Regions from separate parts of the Arthrobacter sp. SDR-2R genome, predicted to be linked through region 3. Evidence: riboswitches for the same ligand, from Rfam matches in the RefSeq annotation. Region 3 holds a riboswitch; each other region holds the start of a gene.
The links. Region 3 has a riboswitch for thiamine pyrophosphate ahead of AC3ANU_RS03750 (ECF transporter S component). Riboswitches for the same ligand answer to the same signal wherever they lie in the genome.
Positions count from the first base shown of each region.

Region 1: it holds a riboswitch for thiamine pyrophosphate, as region 3 does, so the genes downstream of both, thiO (glycine oxidase ThiO) here and AC3ANU_RS03750 (ECF transporter S component) in region 3, are expected to answer to the same signal.
Region 2: it holds a riboswitch for thiamine pyrophosphate, as region 3 does, so the genes downstream of both, thiD (bifunctional hydroxymethylpyrimidine kinase/phosphomethylpyrimidine kinase) here and AC3ANU_RS03750 (ECF transporter S component) in region 3, are expected to answer to the same signal.
Region 4: it holds a riboswitch for thiamine pyrophosphate, as region 3 does, so the genes downstream of both, thiC (phosphomethylpyrimidine synthase ThiC) here and AC3ANU_RS03750 (ECF transporter S component) in region 3, are expected to answer to the same signal.

Region 1 is NZ_CM173231.1:1,940,165-1,942,357, reverse strand. Features, by position in the region: gene thiO (glycine oxidase ThiO) at 1-1,214, opposite strand, end outside; TPP riboswitch at 1,208-1,326, opposite strand; gene thiE (thiamine phosphate synthase) at 1,354-2,088, shown strand; gene AC3ANU_RS09075 (RNB domain-containing ribonuclease) at 2,125-2,193, shown strand, end outside.
Region 2 is NZ_CM173231.1:2,380,061-2,382,253, reverse strand. Features, by position in the region: gene thiD (bifunctional hydroxymethylpyrimidine kinase/phosphomethylpyrimidine kinase) at 1-1,308, opposite strand, end outside; TPP riboswitch at 1,316-1,413, opposite strand; gene AC3ANU_RS11070 (Rne/Rng family ribonuclease) at 1,562-2,193, opposite strand, start outside.
Region 3 is NZ_CM173231.1:812,800-814,992, reverse strand. Features, by position in the region: gene AC3ANU_RS03755 (ABC transporter ATP-binding protein) at 1-645, opposite strand, end outside; gene AC3ANU_RS03750 (ECF transporter S component) at 645-1,268, opposite strand; TPP riboswitch at 1,335-1,475, opposite strand; gene AC3ANU_RS03745 (heme-degrading domain-containing protein) at 1,561-2,103, shown strand.
Region 4 is NZ_CM173231.1:2,289,558-2,291,750, forward strand. Features, by position in the region: gene thiC (phosphomethylpyrimidine synthase ThiC) at 1-1,130, opposite strand, end outside; TPP riboswitch at 1,126-1,233, opposite strand; gene AC3ANU_RS10620 (amidohydrolase family protein) at 1,313-2,193, shown strand, end outside.

The sequences.
Region 1 (2,193 bases), 1.1 Mb from region 3:
GCCCTGCCGTCCAGCAGTTCCCTGCAGATGGCCGCCGCGGCGGGAGTGAGCAGGACTCCGTGCCGGAAGAACCCGGTGGCGATGATGAGTCCGGGGACGTGCCCGGCCTGTCCTCCCCCGGCGCCCGGAGCGGCCGGCACCCGGCCCAGGAGCGGCGCGTTGTCAGGGGTACCGGGGCGGGCGCGGGCGGTGCATTCCAGGAGTTCGAGTTCAGCGACGGCGGGCACCAGAGCCTGCGCATCCCGCAGCAGCTGGTAGACGCCGCCGGCACTCACGGCATCGGAGAGGGCATCCTCCCGCTGCGTGGCTCCGATCACCACGGTCCCGTCCTGCCTGGGAACGATGTACACGGGGATGCCGTGGACCAGGCCGCGCACCGTTGACGTCACCAAGGGCTGAAGGTGGCGGGGAACGGCAAGGCGCAGGATATCCCCGTGCACGGGCCGCAGCGGCAGCTCAAGGCCGTCCGGCAGGCCGTCAAGCGCCCCCGCCTGCAGGCCATTGGCCACCACGGTCTCCGTTGCCAGCACCGTGCCGCCGCCGGCCAGGCGGACCCCGGACACCGTTCCGCCCTCCCACAGCAGCCCGGCTGCCCGCTCCGGCACGGCAAAACCTTCCACTGCCCCGGCAACCGCCAGCTGGGGCTGCTCCTGCGCCGCGCCGGCCAGGGCCAGCCGCAAGGCGGCCACCAGGCGCCGGGGATCCACCTGGTGGTCCGCCGGGGTATCAAGTGCGCACGCAATGGCCGGGCTGAGCAGCGGCTCACGCTTCCGGGCCTCCCGCACGGTCAGGGGTTCCACCGCCAGCCCGTTGGCCTGCTGGACTGTGCGCAGGTCCATCAGCGCCCGGCGGTCGGCCGCGTCGGCACCCACGGCGAGGGTCGGCGTCGTCAGGTATCCGGAATCCGCGCCCGTTGCCCTGCCCAGCCCGGCGGCGAACCCGGGCCAGCGCGATGATGCGTCAAGCATCAGTTCCAGGAGCTCTTCCTCCTGGTAATGCAGTTCGCTGACGGGAGCCAGCATGCCGGCCGCCGCCCAGCTGGCGCCGGTACCGGGCGCGTCATCAATGAGGACCACCGAGCGCCCGGAACGCTGCGCCTCCCAGGCAATGCCGTGCCCCACCACTCCCCCGCCGATGACGGCAACGTCGGCCCGGAGGGTGGAGGGAATGGAGCTGCGGGCGGACCCGGGGTGATGGGTGAAGGGGGTACGCATGTGGGTTCCTTCCCTACGCCGGCATTAACCGGATCAGGTCAAGCGGTCGGCTCTGACGCCCTCTCAGCCCGGCGCTTTGTGACAGCCGCCGCGGGCTCCCGCAGTACCAGCCCAGTTTAGAGGAACTAGGCTTGCACGCATGAATGTGTCCACCCCATCCTTTCCCGCCGGCCACCACGCTCCAGCCACCGAAGTCGTCAATTCACGGGACAACGACGCCCTGAAGGCAGCCCGCCTGTACCTCTGCACCGATGCGCGCCGGGACCGCGGCGACTTCGCGGAGTTCGTTGACGCCGCGTTCGCCGGTGGCGTGGACATCATCCAGCTGCGCGACAAGACCATCGAGGCGGCCGAGGAACTGGACCTCCTGGCGGTGCTGAAGGAATCCGCGGTACGGCACGGAAAGCTGTGGGCGGTCAATGACCGTGCGGACATCGCCGTCCTCTCCGGGGCACCGGTGTTCCACATCGGCCAGAAGGACCTGCCGCTGGCGGCGGCGCGCACGCTGGTCAACGGCAACGCCGCCATCGGGCTCTCCAGCCACACCACCGGGCAGGTGGACGCCGCCCTGGCAGCAACTGCCGGACCAGCCGGGCTGGACTACTTCTGCGTGGGTCCGGTCTGGGCAACCCCCACCAAACCCGGCAGGTCCGCCGTGGGCACTGACCTGGTGAAGTATGCCGCCGAGGCCTCACGGCAGGCGGCGGACCCCGTGCCCTGGTTCGCCATTGGCGGCATTGACCACGGAAACGTCCACCAGGTGGCGGAAGCCGGTGCGCGCAGGATCGTGGTGGTGCGCGCCATCACCGAGGCCTCCGATCCCGCCGCCGCTGCCGCCTCCCTCCTCGACGCATTGGACGCCGCCGCCGCCTGATGCCATATCGGCGGACTTGGAGCTACGCTGACTTTTGTGTCACATCATCGGCTGGCTCCAAACGTCCATGACCACAGGAACGCTCTGGAAGAGGCGTTGGGCCTG
Region 2 (2,193 bases), 1.6 Mb from region 3:
CAGGAACCGGGCGTGGAGCTTCCCGCCGACTTCGGCGTAGAGCCAGAAGCAGGGAAGCACGGCGGCGGCGAGGACGGCATAGCTGCCCGACGCCGACGCTGCCGTGAGGTGGTCCACGTATGACTTGGTGACGGGGCCCAGGCCCTTCGGGGCCGGGCGGGTGCTGAGCCACGAGCGGTGGAGTTCCGATTCCACCTCAAGGCACTGCTGCGCGGATCCGGCCCAGAAAAGCTGCTCGGCCTCCGAGGGGGCCAGCGCGCTGGCCCGTGCCAGCACCCTGGAGTAGCCGTTCAGATAGAGGGCATCCTGCGCCAGGTAGTAGGCAAAGTCCTTCTCCGGAAGGTCTCCTGACGCCAGGCCGTGGATGAAGTCCAGTGCGTAGATGTCCGCCAGGTCCTGTTGGGCTTCCGACCACAACCGGGCCGCGAAGCCGCCCTCCTCCAGGACCGGCCGCACGTGGTGGAAGTGGTGTACGGGGCCGTTCCCCTGGCCCACCTCCAATTGGCCGGAGTTCTCAAGTGCGCCGGCCAGCCAGGGCTTGACCGTTCGCAGTGATGCCTCCCAATTGCCCAAACGGGCCTGGACTGTTGCCATGGCAGAGGACAGGGAACAGCCCGTCCCGTGGCTGTTCCGCGTGGAAACCCGCTTCCCCTGCACTTCCACCACGTCCGGCCCCAGGAGGCCCGAAGCGTTAACCAGAGCATCCGGGCAGTCGAGGCCTGAAAGGTGGCCACCCTTGACCAGCACGGTGGCTCCGGTGGCTTCCGCCAGGCGCCTGCCCTGGTCCAGCGCGGTGTCCCAGTCTTTCGCCGGCTCCGTGCCCAGCAGCAGCGCGAGCTCGGGAAGGTTGGGGGTGATGAGGTGGGCAAGGGGCAGCAGTTCCCGGAGCGCGGCTTCGGCGGATTCCTTCAGCAGCCGGTCGCCGCTGGTGGCCACCATGACGGGGTCCAGGACCACAACGGCGGGACGGGCCTTTTCGAGCCACTGGCGGACAGTGCGGATCACCGACTCGTCGCCCAGCATGCCGATCTTGACGGCGTCGATGCTGATGTCGTCACTGACCGCGTCCAGCTGCTGGGCCAGGAAGCCGGCCGGCGGGACGTGGACGGACTGCACGCCCCGGGTGTTTTGCGCCGTGAGTGCCGTGATCGCGGCCATGCCGTATCCGCCATGGGCGGCAATGCTTTTGAGGTCCGCCTGGATCCCGGCCCCGCCGGACGGGTCGGAGCCTGCAATGGAGAGGACGCGCGGGACATCGCGGCCCCCAGGCAGCGCGGGGGCCACGCCGGACGCTGTGGGCAGGGGCATGGAGAGGGTCGAAGACAACAGACATCCCTTCGCCGGTACTAGCCGGACAGGTTCAACGGGTGTGGATCTCAGCCGGCCTTCTGCGCGGCACCCCGTGTCGGGTTCCAGAGTAGCCGCTGGGGCGTACCCGGCGGAAAGGTGACAGCACCCGCGCATGCAGGAAGTCCCCGCCCGTGGACTGTTCCCCCTGAATTCATGGGGGACAGTCCGCACGACGGGGACTTCCTGGGTGGCGCGTTAACTGCGCCTTGGCTTAGAGCTCCGAGGCGGGGACGCCGACGCCGAGGATGATCGGTTCCCCTGCCGGCTTGCCGGGCTCCGCCGCAGCGGGCTGTGCTTTGGCGGTGTCCGGGGCCTTGGCTGCGTGCGAGTGCCCCGCGCCTGTCGCCTGGACGTTCTCGTGGTGCTGGACAGCGGTTTCATTTGCGGCACCCTGGGCACGGCTGGCAGCGCGGTGGCGCCGCGGCCTGCGTTGCCGGGACTGCTCCAGCGTGTGGTCGGAGTAGTCCTTTTCCACCGGAGCTTCCACGGCGGCACGCGCCTCCGCTCCCCCGCCGGGCTGCTGTTCGGGCACCGACTGTTCGGGCGCTGACTGTTCGGCCGGCTTCACCGTGTCTGCGGCCTTGGCGGGCGCGTTCTCCACCGGGGAAGCCGGCTGGCCGAGGTGGGCGAAGGCTTCCGCGAGCCGGTCCAGCGTGAGGGCGGGCCTGGGATGCTGGTCCTCAGCGTGCTCCACGAAGGGAAGCGGGACTTCCTCGCCGCCGAAGGTCAGGACAGCTGCGGGGCGTGCCGGGCCATCGGCGTCGTGCTTCTCTTCAACAGGGACCTGCGCCGGCTCGGCGGACGGTGCCTGCCGGGTGGCTGCCACCTCATCGTCATGCAGGT
Region 3 (2,193 bases):
CACCACCACGAGCGTGGCCCCGGTCTTGTCCAGGCACCGCGCCACGGCATCGCGGACCTCCAACACGCCGTCCGGGTCCAGGTTGGCGGTTGGCTCATCCAGGAGGATCAGACCCGGGCGCATGGCCAGGATGCCGGCCAGCGCCAGGCGCTGCTTTTGCCCGCCGGACAGGGCCGACGTCGGGTGGTCCAGCGGCAGGTGGGACAGTCCGACGTCGGCAAGCGCCTCGTGCACGCGCGCCCAGATTGCTTCCCGTGGGACGGCAAGGTTTTCGGCACCGAAGGCGACGTCGTCCCCCACCCGCGACAGGACCACCTGCGTCTCGGGGTCCTGCTGCATAAGTCCGGCGCGCCCGCGCTGGGCGCGGGGCACGGCGCCGTCAACCAGCAGCGAACCCGACTCGTCGGCGTCCCCCGCCTCGCCGCCGTCGTCGTTAATGTCCCCCAGCACCCCTGCGAGCGCATGCAGGAGCGTGGACTTCCCGGCACCCGAGGGGCCGAGCAGGAGCACCCGCTCCCCCGGGCTGATGTCCAGGTCAAGCGCATGGACGGCAGGCTTGGCCCTGCCGGCATGCCGCCACCCCCAGCCCCGGGCTGTGACGGCGGCAGGGCGGACGGTGCCGCCGTCACGCTGGGCTGGTGCCATCAGGAGAAGACAGGCTCCGTGGCGGCCTTGCGCGAAGCGAAGGAGCTCAGCACGCCCGTACGCGCCAGGCCGCGGGTGGCCAGCCAGGACAGGGCGCCGGCGAGAATGGCGCCGGAGAGGGTGGTCAGCACGATGTACGCCAGCTTGTCCGCACCGGAGTAGGCGATGTTCCAGCCCCACGGTGCGAACGAGTCATTCAGTCCGCAGAAGAATCCAGCCGCGGCGCCTGCCAGCAGGGAGACGGGAAGGTTGAACTTGCGGTAGACGAAGATGGCGAAGATGATTTCCGCGCCGAGGCCCTGGATGAAGCCGGAGAAGAGGACCGAGGCACCGTACTGGGAACCCATGAGGAGTTCCCCGGTGGCGGCCACGGTTTCACAGAACAGGGCGGCCCCGGGCTTGCGGATGATGAGCATTCCCAGCACGCCGGGAATCATCCAGCCGCCCGCCAGCAGCCCGGTCAGGGGCGGGTAGGCGGCATTCATGGGGGCAGAAAGCGCGGCTGCTCCCTGGTCCCACGCCCAGAAAATGACGCCGCCCGCGATGGCCACCAGCGCGGCGACCACGATGTCCACGACGCGCCAGGACTTACTGGCGGTCTTCTTGATTGCTGCAGTACTCATGTGATCCTCCTGGGAAACAGGAGGGGAAAGTGGACCCGGCTGACGGCTGTTGCCGTGCAGCCGCGGCACTTTGAGAACTCGACTCCCTTGCGCCGGTACTAACCGGATCAGGTTCGAGGGTCTGCGGCTGTCCGCACTCTCAGCGCCCACCTGCGGTGCCCGGCTTGTGCCAGGATGTCCGACGGCGGCGCTCCCCTGTCGTTATTAGTGGTGCTTTTGGATGGGTAAGGCTTTTTGAACTGCCCTTCCGGGCGTGGTCAAGTTTACACCTGGCGGGGGTAGATTGAGGGCCATGAGCGCCATTCCACCGGATGTGACCGGATTCGATCCCGATTCCGCCGACGCCCAGCTGGAGGGGTCGCTGGAAGCGTCGATTGCCCGCGTCGAGGCGGAGGTCCGGGAGCTCCAGTTCCCCGGCTTTTCGCTGGATGACGCGTTGAACCTGGGCCTGCTCCTGGTGGAGCTGGGCAAGGAGCGGTCCCTTCCCATCGCCATCGACATCACCAAGGGCGAGCAGGTCCTGTTCCACGTCGCGCTCCCGGGCGCCACGCCGGACAACGGGCACTGGATCCGCGCCAAGCAGCGCACTGCCGCCCGGTACGAGGTGCCGTCACTTTTGGTGGGGCTGCGGGGCCGGCTGGGCGGCGGCCGGATCGAGGACAACGCCTGGTTCGACCAATCCCGGTATGCAGCCCATGGCGGCGCCTTTCCGATCTACGTCACCGGCGTGGGCGCCGTGGCCACGGTGACCGTCTCCGGGTTGCCGCAGCTGCAGGACCATGACCTGGTGGTTGAGGCGCTGCGCGACATCCTGGGGTCGTCGCTGCGGGATTAGGCGCCGGTTGACCTGCCGCCAACAGGAAGCCTGCTTAGCTTTTATTAGTAATCATGCTTACTATATTGGTTCCCGGGTTTCGAGGAGGAC
Region 4 (2,193 bases), 1.5 Mb from region 3:
TCGTTGGCGTCCGCCGTCGAACCGGGGCGCAAACCGTCGCCCAGGGAGAAGGCAACGTCGTACTTCGCGAAGATCCCGCACAGCTCATCGAAGTGCGTGTAGAGGAAGTTCTCCTGGTGGTGGGCCAGGCACCAGCCGGCCATGATGGAGCCGCCGCGGGACACAATGCCCGTCACCCGGTTGGCGGTCAGCGGGACATAGCGAAGCAGCACGCCGGCGTGGATGGTCATGTAGTCCACGCCCTGCTCGCATTGTTCAATGACGGTGTCCCGGAAGATTTCCCAGGTTAGCGCGTTGGCCTCACCGTTGACTTTCTCCAGGGCCTGGTAGATCGGCACGGTGCCGATCGGGACGGGGGAGTTGCGGATGATCCATTCCCGCGTGGTGTGGATGTCGTCGCCGGTGGACAGGTCCATAACGGTGTCGGCACCCCATTGCGTGGCCCACTGGAGCTTGTCCACCTCCTCCGCGATGGAACTCGTCACGGCCGAGTTTCCGATGTTGGCGTTGATCTTCACCAGGAAGGCCTTGCCGATGATCATCGGTTCGGACTCCGGATGGTTGATGTTGTTCGGAATGATGGCGCGGCCGGCGGCCAGTTCGCTCCGGACCAGTTCCACGTCGCAGTTCTCGCGCAGCGCCACGAAGCGCATCTCCTGCGTGATGACGCCCTGCCGGGCATAGTGCATCTGGGTCACCGTCCGGCCGTCGACGGCGCGGCGGGGCACCGGCTGCGCGCCCTTCCACTCCGCGGAGGCGGCGCCGCGGCGGACGGCCGAGCGGCCGTCGTCGAGCAGGTTGCGTTCCCTGCCGCTGTAGGCCTCGGTGTCTCCGCGCGCCACGATCCACTCCGCGCGGAAGGGCTCCAGGCCGCGGACGGGGTCGCTTCCCGGCCCCGCCGTCCGGTAGGTCCGGAACGGTGCGTTCGGCTGGCCGTTGGGCGATGGCTCCAGGGCAATTTCCGTGACGGGTACCCGGATGCCGGACCCGGCGTCGTCGATATAGGCCAGCGAATGCGACGCCAGGGACCGGGTCACTTCGGACTGGTTCACCTGGGGCGTGGAGCCGGCTCCGGAACCCCCGGTGGACGGCACGTGGGCAGGGTTCAACTGGGTGTTTTGCGTACTCAAGGGAATACTCACTTCCTTCGCCGGCATTACCCGGACAGGTTCAACGGTCGCAGGCTGCGTCAGCCCGATCTCAGCCCCTGCAAGGGCTCCCGTGTGGTCAGAGAAGAAGCTACCACAGGCCCCCGGAAGGGCGGTGTCACATTTGCGGGTGCTAGCCTGACCGGGCATCGAAAGGAAGCCCGATGGCAGACATCATCTACTTTCGCGGACCCGTCCTGGCCGCACCGGACCGGGTACGCCATGGACTCTGGTCGGTGGACGGCAAGCTCACGTTCAGCCGGCCCGCTGCCCCTCCGGCGCGGGAACTCGACGGCTGGGTGCTGCCGGGGTTCGTCGACGCCCACTGCCACATCGGCCTGGGTCCCGACGGCCCGGTGGAACCCGCCGTTGCCCGGGAGCAGGCGCTGGCTGACCTCAACGCCGGAACCCTGCTGGTCCGCGACGCCGGCTCACCTGCCGATACCCGCTGGATGCAGGGCGGCCGGGACTTCCCGGTACTGATCCGTGCAGGACGGCATGTGGCCCGCACACGCCGCTACCTGCGCGGCTTCGCGGCGGAGGTCGAACCCGACGGGCTCGTGGAGGCCGTGCGGAAGCAAGCGCGCGACGGCGACGGCTGGGTCAAACTGGTGGGCGACTGGATCGACCGGAGCGCCGGCGACCTTGCGCCCTCCTTTCCTGCCGCCGTCGTGCGTGACGCTGTGCAGGCTGCCCATGATGAAGGTGCCCGGGTCACGGCACATTGCTTCGCCGAAGACACCCTGGACCAAATGCTGGACGCCGGCATTGACTGCATTGAGCACGCCACGGGGCTGCTGCCGCGCCACCTGCCCCGGTTCGTGGAGCAGGGCGTACCGATCGTGCCCACCCTCATCAACATCGCCACCTTTCCTGATATCGCGGAGCAGGCGGACGCAAAGTTTCCGCGCTACGCCGCCCACATGCGTGCCCTGTGGGAACGCAGGCTGGAACGGGTGGCGGAGGCCCATGCCGCCGGCGTCCGGATCTTTGCCGGCACGGACGCAGGCAGCGTGATCCGGCACGGCAGGATCGCAGATGAGAT